Regions from separate parts of the Rhizobium sophoriradicis genome, predicted to be linked through region 1. Evidence: predicted binding sites of a transcription regulator. Region 1 holds the regulator's gene; the other holds the start of a gene.
The links. The regulator PhoB, encoded in region 1, activates phosphate uptake and scavenging genes when phosphate is short. The targets are predictions, from matches to a motif close to TGTCATNNANCTGTCAT.
Positions count from the first base shown of each region.

Region 1 (8,025 bases):
GGTGCAAGGCATGTATCGCGCCCTCACAAGAGATATCGAAGTCGTCGTCGAACCATTCTATCTGGAGGAGCAATCCGATCCGGAAGACGATCGCTACGTCTGGGGTTACCGGATTGTCATCAGCAACAATTCCGGCGTCGCCGTTCGCCTCATCAACCGCTACTGGAACATCACCGACCAGAACGGCCAGGTGGACGAGGTGACCGGCCCCGGCGTCGTCGGCGAACAGCCGCGGCTCAGACCCGGCGACACCTACGAATATTCCTCCGGCTGCCCGCTCGATACGCCCTCCGGGCTGATGTTCGGCCATTATCAGATGGAAACGGACGAAGGCGAGCTGTTCGACGTCGACATCCCCGCCTTCTCGCTGGATTCACCAGGGCTGCTGCGCGTGCTGAACTGACGTGTAACGCCACAGGCGGCACGACACCTCGACCCAGGAGATTGCCGACACCAGCCCCTCATCCGGCTGCCGCCACCTTCTCCCCGTAAACGGGGCGAAGGGAGCATGCCGCAAGCTCTCCGTTCCCCTCCTCGCTCTCGCAGGGCACGTCCCCTCGCCCCGTTTTTACGGGGAGAGGGTTAGGGTGAGGGGCAGTCATGCGCGCAACCGGACAGCAGTGGTGTCAACTACTCCGCCGGCTGAAGCTCGGTCGGCTCGAAACGGTAGGTGGTCGAGCAGAATTCGCAGGTCACGGCGATCTCGCCGTTTTCCTGGCTTTCCTCGATCTCCTCGGCCGAAAATCCCTTCAGCACGCCCTTGATCTTGTCGCGCGAACAGCTGCAGCGGTCGAAGACGGCGCGCGGTTCGTAGACGCGCACGCCGCGCTCGTGGAACAGCCGGAACAAGAGCCGTTCGGTGCCGACAAGCGGGTCGGTCAATTCGTCGGCGTCGATGGTTTCGACCAGCGAACGGGCTTCGACCCAGGCATCGTCTTCGCCATGCGGGCGGTCGCCGTTATCGCCGTCGCCGCCGTGGAGATCCGGGTGGCGCATGCGCTCGGGCGCCTCCGGCAGGAACTGGGCGACGAGGCCGCCGGCCCGCCAGCGATGGCGCGGCTTGCCGGCATCGTCACGGTCGAAGAGCTCTGCAGCAGCCAGGCGCACGCGCGTCGGGATCTGCTCCGACTGACGGAAATAGACACCGGCGATTTCCTCGAGCGAGGTGCCATCGAGCGCGACAATGCCCTGGTAGGGCTGCGCGAACTTGCCCTGGTCGATGGTGAAGGCGAGCACCCCCTTGCCGAGCAGCTGTTCCGGCTCGGTCTCGCCCGCTTCAACCGCCTTGGCAAGCAGCGCTTGATCGAAACGGGCATAGGCACGCACATTTTCCGGCGTCGAGAAATCGGCGACGAGAAGATCGACCGGGCCATCGCCCTTGGTCTGCACGGTGAACTTGCCGTCGAATTTCAGCGAGGTGCCGAGCAGCACCGTCAGCACGACGACTTCGGCAAGCAGCCGGGCGACGGGGGCGGGATAATGATGGCGCTCGAGAATCGCATCGAGCATCGGGCCGAGCTGGACGGCGCGGCCGCGCACATCCAGACCCTCCACCTGGAAAGGGACGACATGGTCATCGCCGGCGAAATCGAACTGGCCGAGGGCGGCTGCAGCTTCTGCCATGGCTTTCACTCCTAGTTTTCAAGCGAAGAGCAAGGGTGCCCTTCGCTCGCGCGGCCGCGCGTTTTCACACGCGGCGTCCGATTATGGTTCAGATCGCGCCCAGGCACCAAGCAAGAATCGACTTCTGCGCATGAAGACGGTTTTCCGCTTCATCGAAGACCACGGATTGGGGGCCGTCGATCACCTCATCCGTCACTTCCTCGCCGCGATGGGCGGGCAGGCAATGCATGAACAATGCATCGCTGCCGGCCTTGGCCATCAAGGCCGCATTGACCTGATAAGGCTGAAAGACGTTGTGACCCCGGGCCCGATGTTCCTGATTCATGGAGACCCAGGTATCGGTCACCACGCAATCGACGCCTTCGACCGCACGGTCGGCATCATGACAGAGCATGATTTCGGCGCCCTCATTGCGGGCCCAGTTCAGATAGTGATCCTTGGGCTCCGAACCAAGGGGTACGGCCATGTTCATGCGGTAGCCGAAACGCGCCGCCCCCTCGACCAGCGAATGCAGCACGTTGTTGCCGTCGCCTGTCCAGGCGATGGTCTTGCCCTTGATCGGGCCACGATGCTCCTCGAAGGTCATGATGTCGGCCATGATCTGGCAGGGATGGGTATCATCCGTCAGCGCGTTGATCACGGGCACGGTCGCATGCTCGGCAAGCTCCAGCAGGCGCGAGTGCTCGGTGGTGCGGATCATGATCGCATCAACATAACGCGACAGCACCTTGGCGGTGTCGCCGATTGTCTCGGCGCGGCCGAGCTGCATTTCGGTGCCTGACAAAAACAGCGTTTCGCCGCCGAGCTGTCGCATGCCGACGTCGAAGGAGACGCGGGTGCGCGTCGACGGCTTTTCGAAGATCATCGCCAGCATCTTGCCGGCGAGCGGCTTGTCACCCTGGCCTGCCTTGAAGGCCTGCTTGCGGGCAAGCGCATCGTTCATGATGGTTCTGAGGTCGGCCGATGTGACGGCCGAAAGATCGAGGAAATGTTTAGGAGCCATGTTCTTACCTGTCGTGCGCCCGAAGGCGGCAATCCCTTCAAGCCGTCTTCTTGACCTTGGAGGCGCGGATGCTCTCGGCGGCGCTCTCGAGGCGGGCGAGACCCTCGCGGGCTTCCTCGGCGGTGACGACGAGCGGCGGAAGAAGGCGGATGACGTTGTCACCTGCCGGCACACCGAGCAGATGCGCCGCGCGGATCGCCTGCAGCAGCTCGGCCGAGGGTACGGCCGCCTTGACGCCGAGCAGCAGGCCCTCGCCCCTGATATCCTCGATCACATCGGGATAACGGTCCTTCAGCGAGGCCAGCCCCTGACGGAAGACCAAGGCGACGTCGCGCACATGTTCCAGGAAGCCGTCGGCGAGGATGACGTCGAGCACGGCGCCGCCGACGGCCATGGCCAGCGGATTGCCGCCATAGGTCGAACCATGGGTGCCGGCCTTCATGCCGGAGGCGGCCTCAGCAGTGGCAAGGCAGGCGCCGAGCGGGAAACCGCCGCCGATGCCCTTGGCGACAGCCATGATGTCGGGTGTGATGCCCGACCACTCATGGGCGAAGAGCTTGCCGGTGCGGCCAACCCCGGTCTGGACCTCGTCAAGGATCAGCAGCAGGCCTTTCTCGTCGCAGATCCGGCGCAGCGCCTTCATGAACTCAGCCGTGGCGGGGCGCACGCCGCCCTCGCCCTGCACCGGCTCTATGAGGATTGCCGCCGTCGCATCGGTGATCGCGGCGCGTACCGCTTCGATGTCGCCGAACGGCACCTGATCGAAGCCCGGCGTCTTGGGGCCGAAGCCTTCGAGATATTTCTCCTGGCCGCCGGCGGCGATCGTCGCAAGCGTGCGCCCATGGAAGGCGCCTTCGAAGGTGATGATATGGAAGCGCTCGGGATGGCCCTTGGAAAACTGATAGCGGCGCGCCGTCTTGATCGCGCATTCGAGCGCCTCGGCACCGGAATTGGTGAAGAACACCTTGTCGGCAAAGGTGGCGTCCGTCAGCCGTTTGGCCAAGCGCTCCTGGCCGGGGATCTCATAGATGTTGGAGAGGTGCCAGACCTTGTCGGCCTGCTCCTTCAAGGCGGCGACCACATGCGGATTGCCGTGGCCGACCGAGGTGACGGCGACGCCGGCGCCGAAATCGAGATAACGCTCGCCGCTTTCGGTGATCAGCCATACGCCCTCGCCTCGCTCGAACCGCAGCGGGGCACGAGAATAGGTGTCATAAAGCGGCGCGGCTTCGGCCATGGCGCGGTCTCCCGATCAGTGTGTTGTCAAGCACGGACTCCGGCTAAGAAAACTGGGCCCGAAAAATCAAAAATGCCGCCTTTCGGCGGCGATCGGTACTATTTCCTTTTCGCGCTGCAATGTCAACAAAACTGCGCCCTTAGCGCATGCAGCAAGCTTGTACAGCGGCATTTTCAGCCTTCAACAGGCATTATTGCAGAAATGACACGCAGGGGCAGCAAGTTGGGGAAAACTACGAATTCGATTCATCCGGATTCCCGCGACTCTTGTCACGGAGTCAGCCTCACACTAGGTTAAAGTTCAATTACTAGACTGCATGCGGCGGAACTAGTCACCAAAATTGATCAAGCGTTTCTTGTTTCGGAGGCTTCCGGGACAACGGTGAGGGATTCTGCCATCACCAACGCAAAAGGTGGAGACAGGGCATGAACTGGACAGACGAGCGGGTCGAGAAACTCAAGAAGCTGTGGTCCGAAGGGCTGAGCGCCAGCCAGATCGCGGCACAACTTGGCGGCGTGAGCCGAAACGCCGTTATCGGCAAGGTGCACCGGCTGAGCCTTCCCGGCCGCGCCAAGGCGGGCGGCACTGCCACTGCGGCGCGCACGCCGAAGCGCCAGACATCTGCGCCGCGCGCGCCGAACTACGCCTCCCGGATCACCACCCGCACCGTGACCCGGCAGCAGGGCGCAACGATGCTGAAGGAAGAGATCGAGATCGAAACGATCGAGGAAATGGAATACGTGCCGAAAGGCAACGTGGTCGTGCCGATTTCCCGCCGCCTCGGCCTGACGGAGCTGACCGAACGCACCTGCAAATGGCCGGTCGGCGATCCTCTGAAGGACGACTTCCACTTCTGCGGCTGCGAATCCCCGGACAATTCACCCTATTGCAGCTATCACCAGAAGCTCGCCTATCAGCCGGTCAACGAACGCCGCCGGGCGGCAGCGCGGGTCAGCTGAGCGGGCGACATTGTTGAGATGCAAAAACGGGCTGGAAGGCCCGTTTTTTGTTTGAGTGTGTTGGGTGTGGCTGCCCCTCATCCGCCTGCCGGCACCTTCTCCCCGCCTGCGGGGCGAAGGGATATGCCGCACCCTCTCGGTTTCTCACCAAGCTCTCGTGGGGCACGTCCCCTCGCCCCGTTTACGGGGAGAGGGCTAGGGTGAGGGGCGGAGCTTGCTCGACTTTGTCAGAAACCCCTCAGGCTTCCATCGAATAACCGGCGCCGCGGACGGTGCGGATGACGTCCTGCATGTTGGAGAAGTTCAACGCCTTGCGCAGGCGGCCGACATGGACGTCGACGGTGCGTTCGTCGACATAGATATCGTGGCCCCAGACGCCGTCGAGCAGTTGCGAGCGGGAGAAGACGCGGCCCGGCGACGACATCAGGAATTCCAAGAGGCGGAATTCGGTCGGGCCGAGGCGGACTTCGCGGCTCTTGCGATGGACGCGGTGAGTTTCGCGGTCGAGCTCGATATCGCCGCATTTCAGCACCGAGGACAGCACCTCCGGGCGGGCGCGGCGCAGCATCGCCTTGACGCGGGCGACGAGCTCGGGGGTCGAGAACGGTTTGACGACATAATCGTCGGCGCCGGTGGACAGCCCGCGGACGCGCTCGCTCTCCTCGCCGCGCGCCGTCAGCATGATGATCGGCAGCCGTTCGGTTTCCGGCCGCATGCGCAGGCGCCGGCAGAGTTCGATACCGGAGACGCCGGGCAACATCCAGTCGAGGATGAGAAGATCGGGCGTTCGCTCCTGAAGCCTGATTTCGGCCTCGTCGCCGCGCAGGATGGTATCGACTTCGAAGCCTTCCGCTTCGAGATTATAGCGGAGAAGCACGCTGAGGGCCTCTTCGTCTTCAACAACTGCTACTCTCGGGATCATGCGTGTCCGTCTCCTCGCGCACGATCCTTAAACCGGGGGTGATTTAAGCAAGGGATCCCGCGCAAAATCAAAAATTGGCTGCAACCTCTTTGCGCGCCCGGACGGGCGCGCACGCAATAGGCTGGGTCCGGCACGGTTATTCCGTGGCGGCACCGACGGTGTTGGCGCTGTCGTCCTTCGGACGGTCGCCTTCCGGCTGAGCGCCGGTCGCCATGTAGTAGATCGTTTCAGCGATATTGGTGGCGTGATCGCCGATGCGCTCGATGTTCTTGGCGCAGAAGAGAAGATGCGTGCAGCTGGTGATGTTGCGCGGATCTTCCATCATATAGGTCAGGAGTTCGCGGAACAGCGAGGTGTACATCGCGTCGATCTCGTTGTCGCGCTCGCGAATGGCGGTCGCCTTGTCGGCGGCGCGCGTCGTATAGACGTCGAGCACTTCCTTGAGCTGGACAAGGGCCAGCTCGGACAGGTGCTCAAGACCGCGGGCGAGCTTGCGCGGAACGCCGGTGCTCTGCACGGCGATGACGCGCTTGGCGGTGTTCTTGCCGAGGTCGCCGACACGTTCGAGATCGGCGGCGATGCGGATCGAACCCATGATTTCGCGCAGGTCCGAGGCCATCGGCTGACGACGGGCGATGGTGACGATCGCCTTGTCGCCGATTTCGCGTTCGGTGTGATCGAGGATCACGTCGTCGGAAATGACCTTCTGCGCCAGCGCGGTGTCGCCGTTGACCAGGGCGCGAACGGATTCGGCGACCATCTGCTCGGCCAGGCCGCCCATTTCGGAAATCCGCCTGGACAGGAACTTCAGATCATCATCATAGGCAGAATAAATATGTGTTGATGCCATGGGGCTTTGTCCTCGAATAACGGGAAGGCTTCGGATTGCCGCAATCAGCCGAAGCGACCCATGATGTAGTCCTGGGTGCGTGGATCGTCCGGGTTGGTGAACATCTTGTCGGTGTCGTTCTCCTCGACAAGGTTGCCGAGGTGGAACATGGCGGTGCGCTGCGACACGCGCGCCGCCTGCTGCATCGAGTGGGTGACGATGACGATCGTATAGTTCTCGCGCAGCTCGTGGATCAATTCCTCGACCTTGGCGGTGGCGATCGGGTCGAGCGCCGAGCAGGGCTCGTCCATCAGGATGACTTCAGGACTGACGGCGACGGCACGCGCGATGCACAGGCGCTGCTGCTGACCGCCGGAGAGGCCGGTGCCGGACTCGTGCACACGGTCCTTGACCTCGTTCCAGAGGCCGGCGCGCTGCAGGCTGGACTCGACGATCTGATCGAGATCGGCCTTCGACTTGGCCAGCCCATGGATGCGCGGGCCGTAGGAGACGTTTTCATAGATCGACTTCGGGAACGGGTTCGGCTTCTGGAAGACCATGCCGACACGGGCGCGCAGCTCGACGACGTCGATGTCGGGATCATAGATATCTTCGCCGTCTAGGGTGATCTTGCCGGCGACGCGGCAGCCCTCGATCGTGTCGTTCATGCGGTTGAGGCTTCGCAGGAAGGTCGACTTGCCGCATCCCGAAGGGCCGATCAGCGCGGTTACGGTGTTTTCGCGGATGTTGAGGTTCACATCGAAAAGCGCGCGCTTCTCGCCGTAGTAAACCGAGACATCCTGGCCGATCATTTTATACGGGACGTTGCTCATCTTCTGATCCAGCGCCTTTTCAACTGCAGCTTCCGTCAACATGTTCATGATGTTTAACTCCGTTTACCAGCGGCGCTCGAAGCGACGACGCAAGAGGATGGCACCCATGTTCATGACGATCAGGAACAGGAGCAGGACGATGATGGCACCCGAAGTACGCTCAACGAAGGCACGTTCGGCCTCGTTCGCCCACATATAGACCTGCACCGGCAGGGCCGTCGAGGGCTCGAGCGGCGTGGCCGGCGCGTTGGCGACGAAGGCGACCATGCCGATCAAAAGCAGCGGCGCGGTTTCGCCGAGCGCATGCGCCAGGCCGATGATCGTGCCTGTCAGGATGCCGGGCATGGCAAGCGGCAGGACATGGTGGAACACCATCTGCATCTTCGAGGCGCCGAGGCCGAGCGCTGCGGCGCGGATCGACGGCGGCACGGCGCGCAGTGCCGCGCGGGTGGCGATGATGATCGTCGGCAAGGTCATCAGCGTCAGGACCAGGCCGCCGACCAGCGAGGCCGAGCGCGGCAGGCCGATGAAGTTGATGAAGACGGAAAGGCCGAGCAGACCGTAGACGATCGAGGGAACCGCGGCGAGGTTGTTTATGTTGACCTCGATCAGGTCCGTC
Region 1 is NZ_CP104152.1:159,947-167,971, reverse strand. Features, by position in the region: gene apaG (Co2+/Mg2+ efflux facilitator ApaG/CorD) at 11-403, shown strand; gene N2597_RS00820 (Hsp33 family molecular chaperone) at 631-1,623, opposite strand; gene argF (ornithine carbamoyltransferase) at 1,712-2,626, opposite strand; gene N2597_RS00810 (aspartate aminotransferase family protein) at 2,664-3,863, opposite strand; gene N2597_RS00805 (GcrA family cell cycle regulator) at 4,289-4,822, shown strand; gene phoB (phosphate regulon transcriptional regulator PhoB) at 5,061-5,744, opposite strand; gene phoU (phosphate signaling complex protein PhoU) at 5,881-6,594, opposite strand; gene pstB (phosphate ABC transporter ATP-binding protein PstB) at 6,639-7,454, opposite strand; gene pstA (phosphate ABC transporter permease PstA) at 7,470-8,025, opposite strand, start outside.

Region 2 (8,025 bases), 340 kb from region 1:
CAAGCTGACCAAGGAAGGCGTGCTTGCCCTCAACCTCGCGACCGGCGTTCCCATGGTCTACAAGCTGAAGGCGGATTCGACCGTGGCGTCGAAGGAAGTGCTCGGCGACATGTCCGGCGCGCATTAAAGCCCGGTCGTGACGTGCCGGCCGTAAGCGGCCGGCACGTCGCATCTCAATTTTCGATCGTGAACTGCACCCGGTCGGCCGCGAAACGGCTGATCGAATATTGCACCGGCACGCCGTCGAGATCAGTGTTCATCGCCTTGGCGATCAAAAGGATCGCGCCGGGTGTGAGTTCGAGATCGGCCATATCGGCTGCACTCGCATGGGCGGCCGTCACCTCGGTCGTCGCGCGGACATAGTCCGACACGCCGAGTTCGGCGAAGCCCTTGGTGATCGATTCGTGTTTACGATAGGCTTGCCCGATCCCGGCGAAACGCTTGGCGGGAAACCAGCTGGTCGCCTTCGAAACCGGCCGCTTGTCGGCATGGCGTAATGTTTCCAGCCGGATCACCCGTTCCCCCTGCTTCAGCCCCAGCCAGCGGGCGACTTCGGCACTCGCTTCCTCCTCGGCCTCATCGAGCAGAAGGCCACGCATCTCGCGCGCCTGGTCGCCGATGCCTGACGTGAAGCGGGTGCGTCGGGTGATCGGGAAATTCAGCCGCTCCTTGCGCTCGATCAGCGTGCCGCGGCCTTGTACCGCGCGCACGATGCCTTCCTGCGCCAAAGCCGCCAAAGCGCTGCGGACCGTATGCCGGTTGACGCCGAATTGCAGCGCCAGGACAGTTTCCGGCGGCACCATTCCGGTTTCGTCATAGGCGCCGCCGCTGATCGCTTCGCGGATCCGATCGGCGATCTGGCGCCAGAGCGCCACACCGGTCTGCCTTTGCACCTGCTTCAATCCCGCCATTCCGCCCAGCCCTGCCATTTCATCCTGACGACGTCACACGCTTGTCACGACATCGATTTAGGATTAGGCATAGCTTGTATGGTTGTCTATATCAATAGACATTTTAAGGGAAGCGGCGATGATATCAGCGGATAGGAAAAACGCTGCGTCACAGACGGCATCCGGGCGCAAGCGCGCCGCCGATCTGCTGGCGCGGGCGGAACGCAGCGAACTCTCGGCGGCCTGGATTGCGTTGCCGCAAAAGCCTGCGGCGCATCCGGTGCGCGGACCGGAGACCGGGCTGGTGATGGTGCGCGGACGTATCGGCGGCGGCGGCGCTCCCTTCAATCTTGGCGAGGTGACGGTAACGCGCGCGACGGTCCGGCTCGACTCCGGTTCGGTCGGCCATGCGCAGGCGCTCGGCACCGACCACGAGAAGGCGCGGCTTGCGGCGATCTTCGATGCGCTCTGGCAGGAGGAAGCGACGAAGGATTTCGTCGAACGGGCGCTGCTTTTGCCGATCACTGAGCGAATCGCTGCTGCCGAACGCCGCAAGGCCGACGAGACGGCGGCGACCCGCGTCGACTTCTTCACCATGGTGCGGGGAGACAACTGATGGGTTTCAAGACGGAAGCCTTGACCGGCGGCTTTGCCGAGCCGGTCTTCCATGCCCAGGGCGTCTTCAAGCTGCTGATGGACGGCATGGCCCGTCCCGGTACGATTGAGACCGTTCAGCCCGACGTCGCGCCGCCTGTGCCGCTCGGCGTTGCCGCCGGCGCGATCGCGCTGACGCTTTGCGATCACGATACGCCGGTCTGGCTTTCCCAGGGGCTGGCGAAATCCGCCGTGCCGGATTGGCTCGGCTTCCACGCCGGCGCGCCGCTGACCACGGAGAAGGCCGAGGCACGCTTCGCCTTCACAGAAGCCGATGCCGCGCTCTGCCCCTTCGGCCTCTTCGCCTCAGGCACGCAGGAATATCCCGACCGCTCGACGACGCTCATCATCGAACTTTCCGACCTCGAGGGTGGGCGCCGGCTGGCACTGATCGGACCCGGCATCCAGAGCGTGACCGAGATCGCTCCTGTCGGCCTGCCGGAGACCTTTCTGCGGCTCTGGGCCGAGAACCGCGCGCTCTTCCCGCGGGGCATCGACATCGTGCTGACCTCGGGCGAGCGCTTCCTCTGCCTGCCGCGCACCACCAAGATCACAGCAACGGAAATCTGAGCTCATGTATGTTGCCGTCAAGGGTGGCGAGGCCGCCATCGCCCATGCCCACCGCCTGCTTGCCGACCGCCGCCGCGGCGACCGTTCGCTGCCGGCGATCGGCATCGACCAGATCGTCGCGCAGCTGGCACTCGCCGTCGACCGTGTCATGGCCGAGGCCTCGCTTTTCGACCGCACGCTCGCAGGCCTCGCCATCCGCCAGTCGCGCGGCGACATGATCGAGGCGATCTTCCTGCTGCGCGCCTATCGCACGACGCTGCCGCGCTTCGGTTATTCCAAGCCGCTCGACACGGCTAATATGACGATCGAACGCCGTATCTCGGCGACCTACAAGGATCTGCCGGGCGGCCAGCTTCTCGGACCGACCTTCGATTATACCCATCGCCTGCTCGATCCCTCGCTGCTTACCGACGAGACGGTCGAGGGGCCCGCCCTGCGTACAGCCGAAACCGGCCGCGTCATGCGCGTCTCCGAAATCCTCGACGAGGAAGGGTTGATCGAGGCCGATGGCGATATGCCGGAGGATCACGAGGTCGGCGACCTGACGCGCGAGCCGATGGAATTCCCGATGAGCCGCGACCTGCGCCTGCAGGCGCTCGCCCGCGGCGACGAAGGCTTTTTGCTGGCGCTCGGTTATTCCACCCAGCGCGGTTACGGCCGCAACCATCCCTTCACCGGCGAGATCCGCATCGGCGAGGTCGAGGTCGAATTCGAGGTGCCGGAACTCGGTTTCGCCGTCTCGCTCGGCGTCATCCAGATCACCGAATGCCAGATGGTCAACCAGTTCAAGGGTTCCGCCAAGGCGCCGCCGCAATTCACCCGCGGTTACGGCCTGGTCTTCGGCCAGAGCGAGCGCAAAGCGATGGCGATGTCGCTGGTCGATCGCGCGCTGCGGGCTGAAGAGCTCGGCGAGGATATCACCGCGCCGGCCCAGGACGAGGAATTCGTCATCTCGCACTCCGACAACGTCCAGGCGACCGGCTTCGTCGAGCACCTGAAGCTTCCGCACTATGTGGACTTCCAGGCCGAACTCGATCTCGTTCGCCGCATGCGAAGCGAATTCGAAGCCGCCCGCAACAGGGGCGAAGATTTGAAGGAAGCCGCCGAATGAGCGATCTTGCCAGCTACAACTTCGCCTATCTGGATGAACAGACGAAGCGGATGATCCGCCGCGCCATCCTGAAGGCCATCGCCATTCCCGGCTACCAGGTGCCGTTTGCCTCGCGCGAAATGCCGATGCCCTACGGCTGGGGCACCGGCGGCGTGCAGGTGACGGCCTCGATCATCGGCCCCGACGACGTGCTGAAGGTCATCGACCAAGGCGCCGACGACACCACCAACGCCGTCTCCATCCGCGCCTTCTTCCAGAAGGTCGCCAATGTGGCGGTGACGACGCATACAGGCGAGGCGACGATCATCCAGACGCGCCACCGCATTCCCGAGGAAAAGCTCAAGGCCGGCCAAGTACTCGTCTACCAGGTGCCGATCCCCGAACCGCTGCGCTTCCTCGAGCCGCGTGAAACCGAGACGCGCAAGATGCATGCGCTGGAAGAATACGGTCTCATGCACGTGAAGCTCTACGAGGATATCGCCCGCAACGGCCGCATCGCCACGACCTATGCCTATCCGGTCAAGGTTTACGGCCGCTACGTCATGGATCCCTCACCGACGCCCAAATTCGATAATCCCAAGATGCATAAGTCGGAAGCGCTGCAGCTTTTCGGCGCCGGCCGCGAAAAGCGCATCTATGCCGTGCCGCCCTATACCGACGTCGTCAGCCTTGATTTCGAGGACCATCCCTTCGAAATCCAGCGCTTCGGCAAGCCCTGCGCGCTTTGTGGCGCCGAGGATGTCTATCTGGACGAGGTGATCCTCGACGACAAAGGCGGGCGCATGTTCGTCTGCTCCGATACCGATCATTGCGAAGATCGCCGGGCACACGGACATGCCGGCGAAATGCTGGCCCGGGAGGCTGCAGAATGACCGATACGCCGCTTCTCAAAGTCAACGACCTGTCGAAGTTCTATGGCAACCGCATCGGCTGCCGCAATGTGTCCTTCGAGCTCTGGCCCGGCGAAGTGCTCGCCATTGTCGGCGAATCCGGCTCGGGCAAGACGACGCTGCTGAACTGCATCTCTACCCGGCTGATGCCGACCAGCGGCAGTGTCGAATACCACATGCGCGACGGCACCTATCGCGACCTCTACCATATGAACGAGGCCGAGCGCCGTTTCCTGATGCGCACCGACTGGGGTTTCGTGCACCAGAACCCGGCCGATGGCCTGCGCATGACGGTTTCCGCCGGCGCCAATGTCGGCGAACGCCTCATGGCGATCGGCGACCGGCATTACGGCAAGATCCGCTCCACCGCTATCGACTGGCTGGAACGCGTCGAGATCGACGCCGACCGCATCGACGACCAGCCGCGCGCCTTTTCCGGCGGAATGCGGCAGCGATTGCAGATCGCCCGCAATCTCGTCACCGGCCCACGCCTCGTCTTCATGGACGAGCCCACAGGCGGCCTCGACGTCTCGGTGCAGGCGCGTTTGCTCGATCTCGTTCGCGGCCTCGTCAACGATCTCGGCCTCTCGGCCATCATCGTCACCCACGATCTCGCCGTCGCCCGGCTTCTGTCGCACCGCATGATGGTGATGAAGGACGGCTACGTCATCGAACACGGGCTCACCGACCGGGTGCTCGACGATCCGCGCGAACCCTACACGCAACTGCTCGTTTCCTCGATCCTGCAGGTCTGAGCGCCGCTGCAGGTCCAAAACCAGGGAAGACATCATGCCAACGCCCCTCGTCGTTTCCGAAGTCTCGAAGAGCTTCACCATGCATCTGCGCGACGGCATCCGGCTGCCCGTCGTCTCCGATGTCGCCTTCTCGGTCGCTTCAGGAGAATGCGTCGTGCTCGGCGGCCCGTCGGGCATCGGAAAGAGCTCGCTGCTGAAGATGATCTACGGCAATTATGCGGTCGACACCGGTCAGATTCTCATCCGCCACGACGGCCGCGTCGTCGATCTCGCCGCCGCCGATCCGCGCACCGTGCTCAATGTGCGGCGCAATACGCTTGGCTATGTCAGCCAGTTCCTGCGCACCGTGCCGCGCGTCGCGGCAATCGACGTGGTGGCGGAACCGCTAGTGGCGCGTGGCGAGGAAGCCCGTGCAGCACGAGAGAAGGCGGGCGCCCTGCTCGCCAAGCTCAACCTGGCGGAAGCGCTCTGGCAGCTTCCGCCCGCTACCTTCTCCGGCGGCGAACAGCAGCGCGTCAACATTGCCCGCGGCTTCATCACCGACCATACAATCCTGCTGCTCGATGAACCCACCGCCTCGCTCGATGCCCGCAACCGAGCCGTCGTCGTCGGCATGATTTCGGAAAAGAAGCAGGCGGGCGTCGCCCTTCTCGGCATCTTTCACGATGAGGAAGTGCGCGAGGCCGTCGCCGACCGCATCCTCGACGTCCAGCAGTTTTCTCCCAGAAAGATTGCCGCATGAGCCGCAGGCTTGGCATTGAACCCTATGTCCACGAGACCGCGTCCGTCAGCGATTCCAGCTTCGGGCGCTATACGGAGGTTTCGGAGCGCTGCCGCATCAGCGAGGCGACCTTCGGCGACTATTCCTACATCATGCAGGACGGCTCCGTCTGGTGCGCGACGATCGGCAAGTTCGTCAATATCGCCGCCGCCGTGCGCATCAACGCCACCAACCATCCGACCTGGCGCGCGACGCTGCATCATTTCACCTATCGCGCCGCCGATTACTGGCCGGACGGTGACATGGAGGAGGACTTCTTCGCCTGGCGGCGCGCAAACCGGGTGACGATCGGCAACGACGTCTGGATCGGCCATGGGGCGACGATCCTGCCTGGCGTCAGCGTCGGCAACGGCGCGGTGATCGGCGCCGGCGCCGTCGTCTCGAAGAACGTCGCGGCTTACTCGATCGTTGGCGGCGTGCCGGCTAATATAATCCGCGAGCGCTTTCCGAAAGAGGTCGGCGAGCGCATGGACAGGCTTGCATGGTGGGACTGGGAGCACGACCGTTTGCGCCTGGCCTTGCAGGATTTTCGCAACCTAAGCGCGGAAGATTTCCTAGCGCGCTACGGGGGCTAGAAGCGGTCTTCGCAACGCCGAGAATTGTGACGCCACTTACACAAATATGACACGCGACGTTCATGAAGCGGGACTAATGCGATGCTCATCAACGCCTGGAATACAAGGGGAAGAGCATGATGTTCGAGCTGAAGGATGTCACCCGTCGTTTCGGAAACAAGCTCGCCGTTGATGCCGTGACACTAACCATTCCCCAGGGCCAGATGGTCGGCATCATCGGGCGCTCCGGTGCCGGCAAGTCTACGCTGCTCCGCATGATCAACCGCCTGCAGGAACCAAGCTCCGGTTCCATTCGTTTCGCCGGAGTCGAAGTCTCTGGGCTTCGTGGCCAAGGCTTGCGCAACTGGCAGCGCGACTGTGCGATGATCTTCCAGCAGTTCAACCTGGTGCCCCGCCTCGATGTGCTGACCAATGTCATGCTCGGCCGGCTCAATCACCGCTCGACGCTTCTCAGCCTGCTCAACGTCTTCACGCGCGAGGAGCGCGTGCATGCGATCGCGGCGCTCGAGCGCCTCGGCATCGAGCAGACGGCGCTGCAGGCGGCCGGTACACTCTCCGGCGGCCAGCAGCAGCGTGTGGCGATCGCCCGCGCGCTGATGCAGAACCCGAAGATGGTACTTGCCGACGAGCCGATCGCCTCGCTCGATCCGCTGAACGCCAAGATCGTCATGGATGCGCTGCGCGACATCAATGAGCGCGAGGGCATCACCGTCATCACCAACCTGCACACACTCGATACCGCCCGCAACTATTGTGAGCGCATCGTCGGCATGGCCGGCGGCCGCGTCGTCTTCGACGGTAAGCCGTCAGAGCTGACCGGGGAGGCCGTTAAGGAAATATACGGGACTGACAAGGACGGCGCCGGCATCGACGAAACCATGACGTCGACCAGCCTTGAATCCACGCGCCGCGCCGAGACCCCATCCTCCGGCATGATGGCCAAAACAGCCGCCATGCATTGATCCGTGTCCGGCCGACGGGACAACGGCCGGAGAACCAACTGACGAGCCACGTCACAACAGGGAGACTTCTATGTCTGCATTCCGCAAGATTTTGATGGCAACCATCGCCGTAGCCGCCCTCGCCGGCAATGCCGCCGCTCAGGAGGTCAAAGTCCTCCGCATCGGTCTCGATGGCGGTGAAAACGAAGCCGACCAGGTTCGTCGCACCGAGTGCGTCAAGCCGGGCCTGATCGCCGCCACCGGCGTTTCCGAAGTGCAGCTCTTCCCGTCGCCGAACTACAACGGCGTCATCCAGGGCCTGCTCGGCGGCACGATCGATCTCGCCGTCATGGGCGCCGCCTCTTACGCCGCGGTCTATATCAAGGATCCGAACGCCGTCACCCCGGTTCTCACCACCAAGCAGGCGGACGGTTCGACCGGCTACTACTCGATCATGGTTGCCCGCAAGGATTCCGGCATCAAGACGCTGGCGGACGCGAAGGGCAAGAAGCTCGGCTTCGCCGATCCGGACTCTACCTCCGGCTACCTTGTTCCTAACGTTGCCCTTCCGAAGGACACCGGCGCTCCAGTCAAGCAGTACTTCTCTGAAACAGGCTTCGGCGGCGGCCACGAGAACCTCGTTCTCGGCGTTCTCGACAAGAAGTTCGACGTCGGTACCACCTTCGGTTCCGGTCAGGGCGATTGGGCGCAGGGTTACACATCCGGCAACCTGCACCAGATGGTCACCAAGGGCCTGCTCGACATGGACGATATCGTCGAAGTCTGGAAGTCGCCCCTTATCCCGAACGGTCCGCTGATGGTTTCCCAGAAGCTGCCGGCCGACCTGCAGAAGAAGGT
Region 2 is NZ_CP104152.1:4,324,354-4,332,378, reverse strand. Features, by position in the region: gene N2597_RS21110 (2,3-bisphosphoglycerate-dependent phosphoglycerate mutase) at 1-127, shown strand, start outside; gene phnF (phosphonate metabolism transcriptional regulator PhnF) at 174-911, opposite strand; gene phnG (phosphonate C-P lyase system protein PhnG) at 1,030-1,506, shown strand; gene phnH (phosphonate C-P lyase system protein PhnH) at 1,506-2,114, shown strand; gene N2597_RS21090 (carbon-phosphorus lyase complex subunit) at 2,119-3,225, shown strand; gene N2597_RS21085 (alpha-D-ribose 1-methylphosphonate 5-phosphate C-P-lyase PhnJ) at 3,222-4,097, shown strand; gene phnK (phosphonate C-P lyase system protein PhnK) at 4,094-4,870, shown strand; gene phnL (phosphonate C-P lyase system protein PhnL) at 4,905-5,612, shown strand; gene N2597_RS21070 (DapH/DapD/GlmU-related protein) at 5,609-6,226, shown strand; gene phnC (phosphonate ABC transporter ATP-binding protein) at 6,346-7,188, shown strand; gene phnD (phosphonate ABC transporter substrate-binding protein) at 7,259-8,025, shown strand, end outside.
Region 2: a site for PhoB is predicted at 6,262-6,278, ahead of phnC (phosphonate ABC transporter ATP-binding protein). Genes of this name have one in related genera too.